3 regions of the Janthinobacterium sp. Ant5-2-1 genome follow, and region 3 is predicted to be linked to each of the others. Evidence: predicted binding sites of a transcription regulator. Region 3 holds the regulator's gene; each other region holds the start of a gene.
What was found. Region 3 encodes FNR, which switches genes on or off when oxygen is low (the NO sensors DNR and NnrR bind a similar motif). Its sites were predicted from a motif close to TTGATNNNNATCAA; they were not measured.
Positions count from the first base shown of each region.

Region 1 (3,274 bases), on a different contig from region 3:
CATGGCGTAGGTTTCAGGTTCCGGCACGGCGGAAATGAAAGCCCGGTAATTGCTCAGACCCTTGGGCAGGCCTTCCACCGTGAAGGTGGTGCCGGCAGCCACTGGAGCTGCCCAGTGGAATACCAGTTCGCCCTGACCGAAGTGGATGGCCAGGAAGTCATAGGCGGCCGCGCTCGTATAGGAGTTGACGCCGCCGCTCAAGCCTGCCGTGGTGCCGGCAGTGCAGCCCGAGGTGGCGTTGTCGCAATACGAGACGGCGGCGCCCAGGCTGGTGCCGAACACGCCATTGATATAACCCTGGATGTCCGAGGGGCTCTGTGGCACGAGATTATCGTCATAATATTTCACCTGCAGTGCCGGCGATGGCGAATAGGTGACGGTGCTGCCGGCGATGACGAAACCGCTGGCCGGCCCGACATCGACCCAGGTGGCGGCTTGCGCCGCACTTGCCAGTACGGCCATTGCGGCCAGCATGGATGCCTTGATGGCAATGCTCTTTACGCTTTTCATGAAAATCCCCTTGTGCTTGAGACAGTCGCTTCATCGTGTTGGGACGCGTCCCTGCTTGCCGGGGGAGTCATCCCATTGCCCGTTTTTAGTTATTTCCTGCGCGTAGCAAGTACGCAAATGAAAGCTTACTCTTGATATAAATTAATACAATTTTAATAATTCTATTGGTTTGGTTGACAACATCGCATACGGCTATGCATGGCTGTGCTAGCGATAGCCAACATGAGGTCAAGAAATGGCGTGACAAGGCGCGCCAGCTTGTGCTGGCGGTGTCTTGGCTTCGGGGAGAGGGGCGGCGGCGGGTGCTTCAGTCGCTGTTGTTGCTGACGCCAAACAGGCGATCCTTGGCGTTGAGCAGTTTCTGTACCTTGGCGCCCATTTTCATCAGTTGCGCCATCGACTCGGGCGACAGGCGCTGCAAATCGTCGAACCAGGTGTTGGCCAGGTCAACCAGTTCATACATTTCACGCATGCGCTCCTGCGCATATTGATCCACGGGTTCCGTGGCCGGCGCCAGCAGCGATTCGCGCAGCACCGTCAGGGTAGGCGCCACTTCACGGCGGCGACGTTCGGCCGCCACGACGCGGAAGATTTGCCATACGTCGCCCAGCGAGGAGAAATACTCGCGCCGGTCGCCGGGGATGCGCGACTGGCGTATCAAGCCCCAGCCCTGCAATTCCTTCAAGCCGATGCTCACGTTCGAGCGCGAAAAACTCAGGTGCTCCGCGATTTCATCCGCGTGCAAAGGATGCTCCGCGACAAATAACAAGGCGTACACTTGCCCCACCGTACGGTTAAAGCCCCAGCGGCTGCCCATCTCGCCGAAATGGCTGACGAAGGTCTGGATCAGCGGCGTCATTTGGATATGTTGAGTTTTCATAATTATCTGAATTTTTTCACGCCATACTGGTGGGGTCAATTGATATATGTCATGTTTCGCAGTATTATACAAAATATCGAATTTACAGAAAATTCTGAAAACTCAAGAAGTATAGAAGATGCCGACCACGCCCTTGTCCTTGCCCCGCTTTATTCTTCCCCGCGCCGCCAGCCTGGCGCAAGGGGGCGCCGCCTTGTTGTGGCTGCCACAAGCGGCCTTGCTGGCCTGGGCCGTGCAAGCCATGCTCGATGGCGCCGGCTGGCGCGCGGCCCTGTTGCCGGCCGCTGGCGTGCTGTTGCTGGGCGTGCTGCGCGCCGCTTGCGAAGCGTGGGGCGCGCGGCGCATGTATGCGGCGGCGCGCGCGCACCTGTCCACCTTGCGCGCGCAGGTGGCGCAAGCGCTGGCGCGCCGTTCGCCGCTGGACCGCCAGCGCGCCCAGTCGGGCCAGGCGGCCAGCGTCATCGCCGAGCAGGCCGAAGCCATCGTGCCGTACCTGGTGCGCTACAAGCCCGCGCGCTGGAAAGTCATGCTCGTGCCGCTCGTGATCCTCGCCGTGGTGGCGCCGCTGTCGTGGATCGCGGCCTTGATCCTGCTCATCGCCGCGCCCCTGATTCCCGTCTTCATGGCCCTCGTCGGCATGGGCGCGCAGGCGGCCAGCCGCGCGCAGATGGTGGAAATGGGCAGCATGAACGCCTTTCTGCTGGACCGCCTGCGCGGCCTGGCTACCTTGCGCGCGCTCGACGCCGTCGACGCCACGGCCGAACGGCTCGATGCCTCCTCGCAATCCGTGCGCCGGCGCACGATGGTGGTGCTGCGCATCGCCTTTTTGTCGTCCGCCGTGCTGGAACTGTTTTCCGCGCTGGGCGTGGCCATGGTGGCGGCCTTCATTGGTTTCTCGCTGCTGGGCAGCATCAATTTCGGCACCTGGGGCCGCGAACTGAGCCTGGGGCAGGGCTTGTTCATCCTGCTGCTGGCGCCCGCCTTCTTCGAGCCGCTGCGCGAACTGGCCGCCGTCTGGCACGACAAGGCTGCCGGCGAAGCGGGCCTGGCCGGTTTGCACGACCTGGCTGCCGATGGCGTGCCTTTGCCTGGCTTTGGTGTGGAAGTGGCGGCCGTTTCCGCCGCCGCCATGGCCGTGGCGGCGGCGCCCGCCGTGGAACTCCGGCAATTGCGCTTTGCCCATCCCGGCGAAGCGCCCGTGTTCGACGGCTTCGACCTGAAGGTGGGCGCGGGCGAGCACGTGGCCCTGCTGGGCGCCAGCGGCGCCGGCAAGACCACCTTGCTGTCCCTGCTGGCCGGCTTGCTGCCCGCCAGCGGCGGCGACATCCGCATCGGCGGCGTGCGCCTGACCGACAGCACCGTCAATACCTTGCGCCAGCGCATGGCCTGGATGGGCCAGCGTCCGCACGTGTTTGCCGCGTCCGTCAGCCAGAACATGACCCTGGGCCGCGTGGGGGCGAACGCCGCGCAGGTGACGCAGGCGCTGCACCTGGCCGACCTGGCCAAGGTGGCGCAGGCGCAGCCGGCCATCATGCTCAGCGATGGCGGCCAGGGCTTGTCCGGCGGCGAAGCCGTGCGCCTGGCCCTGGCCCGCGTGGCCCTGCATCCGCATGCGGATTTGCTGCTGGTCGATGAACCGACGGCCCACCTGGACAGCGAAACGGCGGCGCGCGTGACGGACGCCCTGCTGGCACTGGCGCAAGGCAAGACGATGATCGTCGCCACGCACGACCCCGTGCTGGCTGGCCGCCTGCAGCGCACGGTGCAGGTCGCTGCACCGGCGCAGGCAGAGGAGTTGCGCGCATGAAAAACTCCATCATATTGAACCCCGTCCTGCGCCAATTGCTGCTGGCCCAGCCCGGCAAGTTGATCGGCGGAGCCTTG
Region 1 covers NZ_LNCE01000072.1:17,336-20,609, forward strand. The annotation lists gene ASN89_RS29565 (PEP-CTERM sorting domain-containing protein) at 1-510, opposite strand, end outside; gene ASN89_RS22220 (GbsR/MarR family transcriptional regulator) at 818-1,369, opposite strand; gene cydD (thiol reductant ABC exporter subunit CydD) at 1,509-3,197, shown strand; gene ASN89_RS22230 (amino acid ABC transporter ATP-binding/permease protein) at 3,194-3,274, shown strand, end outside.
Region 1: the regulator FNR is predicted to act here: its motif matches at 1,430-1,443, upstream of cydD (thiol reductant ABC exporter subunit CydD).

Region 2 (3,274 bases), on a different contig from region 3:
TGGAAGTAGTGCCAGCTGTCGAAGAAGAACTGGCGCATCATGGTGTCGGCGTAATTGCCGTTCGGCTGTTCGACCAGCAGGCAGTTCTTGAAGTCGTGGGCGTCGCGTAAAAAGGCGATGTCGTCCTCGTCGCGGCCCGCGTTTTCCAGCTCGGCCGCATAGCTGAACCACAAGCGCGTCTGGCCCAGCAAGTCCAGCGCCACGTTGGTCAGCGCCATGTCTTCTTCCAGCGCCGGCCCCTTGCCGCACAGCTGCGACAGCTGCTGGCTGAGAATCAGGGCATTGTCGCCCAGGCGCAAGAGGTAATTGACCTTGTCATCCATTGCAGGCGCTCCCATCACAGGTTCTTGACTTCTTCCGGCATCGGGAAGAAGGTGGGATGGCGGTACACCTTGCTGTTCGACGGTTCGAACAGGGCGCCCTTGTCGCCGGGGCTGCTGGCGACGATATCGGCCGCGCGCACCACCCAGATGCTCACGCCTTCATTGCGGCGCGTGTAGACGTCGCGCGCGTGGTTGACCGCCATGGTGGCGTCGGAGGCGTGCAGGCTGCCCACATGCTTGTGCGCCAGGCCGTGCTGGCTGCGGATGAAAACTTCCCACAATGGCCATTCTTTGCTCATGTTGCTATCCCCTATCTGTCTTGTGTATTTACGCTGCCGCTTTGTTAGCAGCTTGCTTGTCTGCATACGCGACCAAGGCATCGCGGAACCATGCGCCGTCTTCATACGCTTTGACGCGCGTTTGCAGGCGTTCGCGGTTGCACGGGCCATTGCCCTTCAGGACATTGTTGAACTCGGACCAGTCGATCTCGCCGAATTCATAGTGGCCCGTTTCCGCATTGAACTTCAGGTCGGGATCGGGTACGGTCAGGCCCAGGTATTCGATCTGCGGCACGGTCTGGTCGACCATGCGCTGGCGCAATTCATCGTTCGAGAACAGCTTGATGCGCCATTGCGCCGATTGGGCGCTGTTGACGGAGGCGGCGTCGGACGGGCCGAACATCATCAAGGAAGGCCACCACCAGCGGTTCAAGGCATCTTGCGCCATGGCTTTTTGCGCGGGCGTGCCCTTGCACAGCGACATCATGATGTCGTAGCCCTGGCGCGCATGGAACGACTCTTCCTTGCACACGCGAATCATGGCGCGCGCATACGGCCCATACGAGCAGCGGCACAGGGGAATCTGGTTGATGATGGCGGAACCGTCGACGAGCCAGCCGATGGCGCCCATGTCGGCCCACGACAGGGTGGGATAGTTGAAGATGCTGGAATACTTGGCTTTGCCCGAGTGCAAGGCAGCCAGCAAGTCGTCGCGCGACACGCCCAGGGTTTCTGCGGCGCTATACAGGTACAGGCCGTGGCCTGCTTCGTCCTGGATCTTCGCCAGCAGGATGGATTTGCGTTTCAGGGTCGGTGCGCGCGTGACCCAGTTACCTTCGGGCAATTGGCCGACGATTTCCGAGTGCGCGTGCTGCGAAATCTGGCGAATCAGGGTCTTGCGGTAGGCATCCGGCATCCAGTCCTTGGCCTCGATCTTGATGCCTTCGTCGATGCGCGCCTGGAAAGCGCGCTCTTCCTGGCCCATATCGTCGAGGGAACGGACGTTCTTGAGGCCGGTTTCAACCATTTGTGCGTACATGATGTGTCTCCCATGTCTTGATGTTGCGCAGCAGCGCAGCGCGATGAAGCAATAATACGATACAAAAAACGATTTGCATACACTTGATATGAATCATTTTAAAAAATCGTATCTTGTGCCGCTTTTTTGTGCGTATGATATTGCTTATGAGAAAACACCATGAGGCGCCACCAGCGCTTCCGGCAAATTATTGCCGCGCTACCCGCGCAGCCAAGTAAACTGCTGCTTTTATTGATTCGACCGCAACACGGCCAGACCGGAACCACATGAAGAACACCCGTTGCACGGCATGGATAGCCGATTTCCTGGAAAGCGACCCACCGCGCTCGAAGTCCCTGGTGATGACCATCTTTGGCGACGCTATCGTGCCGCGCGGCGGCGCCATCTGGCTGGGCAGCCTGATCGAACTGCTGGCGCCATTCGGCGTCAATGACCGGCTATTGCGCACCAGCGTGTTCCGCCTGGCGCAGGAAGGCTGGCTCAGCTCGCAGCGCGATGGCCGCCGCAGCGCCTATACGATACGCCCGGAGGCGCTGGCCCGCTTCGAACGCGCCTACCGCCGCATCTATGCGCCGCTGGTTGTGCATTGGGATGGCAGCTGGACCCTGGTGATCGGGCCGGCCGGCAGCATCGGCGCGGCCGAGCGGGGGGCGCTGCGCAAGGAATTATTATGGGCCGGCTATGGCTTGATCTCTCCCGGCATCTTTGGCCACCCGGCCAGCAATGCGGAAGCGCTGGAAGATATCCTCGTGCGCAACGAGGTGCAGGGCAAGCTGTACGTCTGCCACACCACGGAATTGCCGGGCGTGAGCACGCGCCCCCTGCGCGACATGGTGGGCGACTGCTGGGACTTGTCGGAAGTGATGGCCGGCTACGAAAAATTCATCGCCAGCTTCCAGCCCCTGCTGACCCTGCTGCAGGAAGAACCCGTGTTCGACGCGGAGCAGGCATTCGTCATTCGCTCGCTGCTGACGCACGCCTACCGCCGCGTGCAATTGCACGACCCGCAACTGCCCGTCGAACTGCTGCCCGAACCGTGGCCCGGCACGCAAGCCTATGCGCTGGCGCGTGACCTGTATCGCATCACGTATGCTGCGGCCGAGGAACATATCCTGGCGACATTGCGGCGCGAGGATGCGCAGGCGCCGGATGTCGAGCCGTGGTTCTACGAACGTTTCGGCGGCCTGAACACCTGACAAAACGTCCATGGCGGCGTTGCAGGGCCTGGGCGTACGTTCGTACTGCCTGCGACCCTGCGCCTTGCCCTGAACATTTTTCAGGCGTTCAGGAATAAGTCACTGCCTGCTCACTGCTTTACCACCACCTGTTTCGCGCCCGCCAATAAATCCTGCCCCAGCTTTTCCAGCGCGTTGGCCTGCACCAGCATGGTGTCGAGGATGGCGACGTTGAAGGTGAATTCGGCCGGCGTGGTATAGCCGGGGAAACGCAGGATGCGCAGCAATTCCTGCAAGGTCGTGCCCTTGCCCAGGTGCGCCAGGGCGTCGCTGAGGGCGCTGACTTTCTTTTCCAGCTCGCGTATGTGGTTGCCGTTATCGTCCATGATGCTCTCCCGTGTTGGAACTTCCACGTTAGCAAAGCACGTCCGTCGTCGTTTGCGCCAGCACAAAGGCGCG
Region 2 covers NZ_LNCE01000010.1:61,583-64,856, reverse strand. The annotation lists gene paaC (1,2-phenylacetyl-CoA epoxidase subunit PaaC) at 1-323, opposite strand, end outside; gene paaB (1,2-phenylacetyl-CoA epoxidase subunit PaaB) at 338-622, opposite strand; gene paaA (1,2-phenylacetyl-CoA epoxidase subunit PaaA) at 651-1,640, opposite strand; gene paaX (phenylacetic acid degradation operon negative regulatory protein PaaX) at 1,907-2,836, shown strand; gene ASN89_RS03015 (hypothetical protein) at 2,947-3,201, opposite strand.
Region 2: the regulator FNR is predicted to act here: its motif matches at 1,724-1,737, upstream of paaA (1,2-phenylacetyl-CoA epoxidase subunit PaaA).

Region 3 (3,274 bases):
GGTTGGCGTTCGGCTGACGCGGCTGCAGCAAGCGGCTGGTATCGGGGTGCAGCACGTAGCGCGGCACGGCGCCGCGCGTGAGGATGAAGTAATAGCCGCTCTTGCCGATCTTTTCCGAGCGCAGGCGCCCCAGCAGGTTGTCCTTGTACAGGCGCAGCACGCCGATCACCACGCCGGCCACCTGGCCATCGGCGGCCAGCACGGGCGCCACCATCTGCACGATGGGCATGCCGCTCGATTTGCCGAGCATCGGTTCGGTGATCATGGGCTGGCGCGTGCGCAGGACGGTTTGGAAATACTCGCGTTCGGCAACGTTGATGCCGGCGCGTCCCGCCACTTCCGGCATGTCGGCCACGACGGCGCCCTGCGCGTCGAGCACCAGCACGTCGTCGAACAGCACCAGCATCGAGCGGCGCGAATAGTATTCGCGCAACTGGGCGGGCTGGGCGATCAATTCCGGCGGCTGCTGCCTGGCCGTCAGGGTGACGATCTGCAGCAGCATGCCCAGCTTGTCGTCGAGCTCGGCAGCAGTGCGGCTGATCAGGGATGACTGCTGGCTCAGCAGTACTCGCGTGAAGTCGTCGCGCATGTGCTGCACCTGGATCATGGTGACCAGCGCGATCATGGCGATCGAGGTCAGGCTGGTGGCCAGCGCGACTTTTGCTTTGATGCCGAGAGGCTTCATGATTTCCTTTTCAGTACCGGGCGGCACAGGCGGCAGATAATGCTGTCAGGAATTTTCCTATCAATACCCCAGCTTGGCAAGCGCCGCCGCGCAAATGGCCCTTCCCGCATGGGCTTTTGACGATGTTGCCATATAATTAAAGGCTGGACGTCGTTTATTCGCCGAAATTGCGGTGAAATTGGCACACGGCAACCCTTATGCAGTAAACTTGTTGTTGCATTTTCTAAAAGGTACTGACATGACTGAAGCGCTCCTCACTCCAACCTTGCCCACAGTGAACGTGGAAGCGTTGCGTGCGCGATGCTCGACCTGCAGCATGCATCAATTGTGCCTGCCGATGGGCCTCGATATGGGCGACATGGACAGGCTGGACCAGATCATCGGCCGCCGCCGCAAGGTCGTGCGCGGCGCCTCGCTGTTCCGCATCGGCGACTCGTTCCAGAACCTGTACGCGATCCGTCTGGGGCACTTCAAGACGTACCAGATCAATCCCGGTGGCGAAGAGCAGGTGACGGGTTTCCAGATGGCCGGCGAACTGCTGGGCATGGACGCCATCAGCGCCGACCGCCACCACTGTAATGCGGTGGCGCTGGAAGACAGCGAAGTGTGTGAAATCCCGTTTTCCAGCCTGGAACAATTGCTGGGCAATATGCCGACCCTGCTGCGTCATTTTCACCGCATGATGAGCCAGGAAATCACGCGCGAGCAAAGCGTGATGCTGTTGCTGGGCAATATGCAGGCGACGCAGCGCTTTGCCGCCTTCATCGTCAACCTGGCGTCGCGCTATGAAGCGCGCGGCTATTCGGGCAGCAATTTCCAGTTGCGCATGTCGCGCGAGGAAATCGGCAACTACCTGGGCCTGACCATCGAAAGCGTCAGCCGTTTATTGTCCAAATTCAAGAAGGAGGGCTGGCTGCGCGTCTCGAACCGCGAGATCGAGATCTTGCAGCCGGCCAAGTTAAAAGCCATTACGGCAGGCACGGACGTCTGTAAATAAGGCTTACAGTTCTTCGTCGGCATGCAGCGCGATGCTGCGTTGCACGGGCCAGGTCCAGATGCCGGACAGGCGCCACTCGCGCTTGTCGTTTTCCACCAGCACTTGCCAGCGGCTGCGCTCGAGCATCGGCAGCGCGACCGAGAAATTGCCGGCCGCATCGGGTTGCACCAGCAGCTTGATATCTTTTTCCGGCAAGGTCGCATGCGCCAGGTGCAGCTGCAAAGGAGCCTGATAGGCCTTGCCGAAGCTGTGCACGGAACCGGTCAGGCGCGCTGACGCCACGTCGTATGCCAGGCTCGTATCCATGGCCAGGTCGCTGGCGATCGTGTCGCGCTTCAAATCCTGGTTGATGGCCTTGCCCTGCTTGTAATAATCGCCCACCACCAGCGCGTCGGGCTGCGTAAACGCGATATAGCCCATGAAGCTGCCGACGACCACGGACAGGCCGGGACCGATCATCAGCAGCCATGGCCAGCGATGCTTGTACCACGGTGCAACGCGAGGCTGCAGTTTCAGACTGTCGGACATGGTATTTCTCCTTTTAAACGGCCAGTCCCCGTGCGGGGACCGACCTTCCTGCATTAACGCGGCACGATGAAGACCGCGCTTTCACGCACATGCAGCGACGGGTCGTCCAGCGATTGCAATTCGATCGCAATCTTGTTCGAGCCCTTTTCGCCCACGCCGTGCGGCACGCGCAGGCGGATCGGCCAGCCCAGCGTTTCCGTCGGTTGCAAGGTCACTTCTTCGCGCGTCAGCAAGGTCAGGCCCGGCAAGCCGGTAGCGCTGATCTTGAAATGCTGGCTTTGCTCGGACGTGTTCATGATCTGCAGGCGGTAGACGTTTTCGATCATGCCGTCTTCCACTTCGCGCCCCATCGAACCGCGGTCGCGGATCACGTCCATTTTCAGGGGCGTGCGCAGGGCCAGCGAGGTACATACGGCGATGATGATCAGGGCCAGGATGGAAGTGTAGATCAGGACGCGCGGACGCATGGCGCGCTGGCGTATCTGCTTCGAATTGAAGTTGTTTTCCATCGCATGGTCGGTGCTGTAGCGTATCAGGCCACGCGGCCGCTCGACCTTGTCCATCACGCTGTTGCAGGCATCGACGCAGGCGGCGCAGCCGATGCATTCATACTGCAGGCCGTTGCGGATATCGATGCCGGTCGGACACACCTGCACGCACAGGGTGCAATCGATGCAATCGCCCAGCTTGTCGTTGTTGCCGGCCTTCTTGCTCATGGCGCCGCGTGGTTCGCCGCGCTTGGCATCGTAGGTGATGATCAGGGTGTCCTGGTCGAACATGGCGCTCTGGAAGCGCGCGTAGGGGCACATGTATTTGCACACCTGCTCGCGCAGCCAGCCCGCGTTGCCGTAGGTTGCCAGGCTGTAGAACAAGACCCAGAACCATTCCCAGGGACCGAAATTCAAGGTGGTCACCGACTGCGCCAGTTCCTTGATCGGCGTGAAGTAGCCGACAAAGGTAAAGCCCGTCCACAGGGCGATGGCGCCCCACACCAGGTGCTTGGCCGTCTTCTTGAACGCCTTGCGCACGGAAGGACCCTGCTTGTCGAGGGCCATGCGCGCGCT
Region 3 covers NZ_LNCE01000049.1:28,984-32,257, reverse strand. The annotation lists gene ASN89_RS16740 (response regulator) at 1-685, opposite strand, end outside; gene fnr (fumarate/nitrate reduction transcriptional regulator Fnr) at 924-1,682, shown strand; gene ASN89_RS16730 (FixH family protein) at 1,686-2,210, opposite strand; gene ccoG (cytochrome c oxidase accessory protein CcoG) at 2,264-3,274, opposite strand, start outside.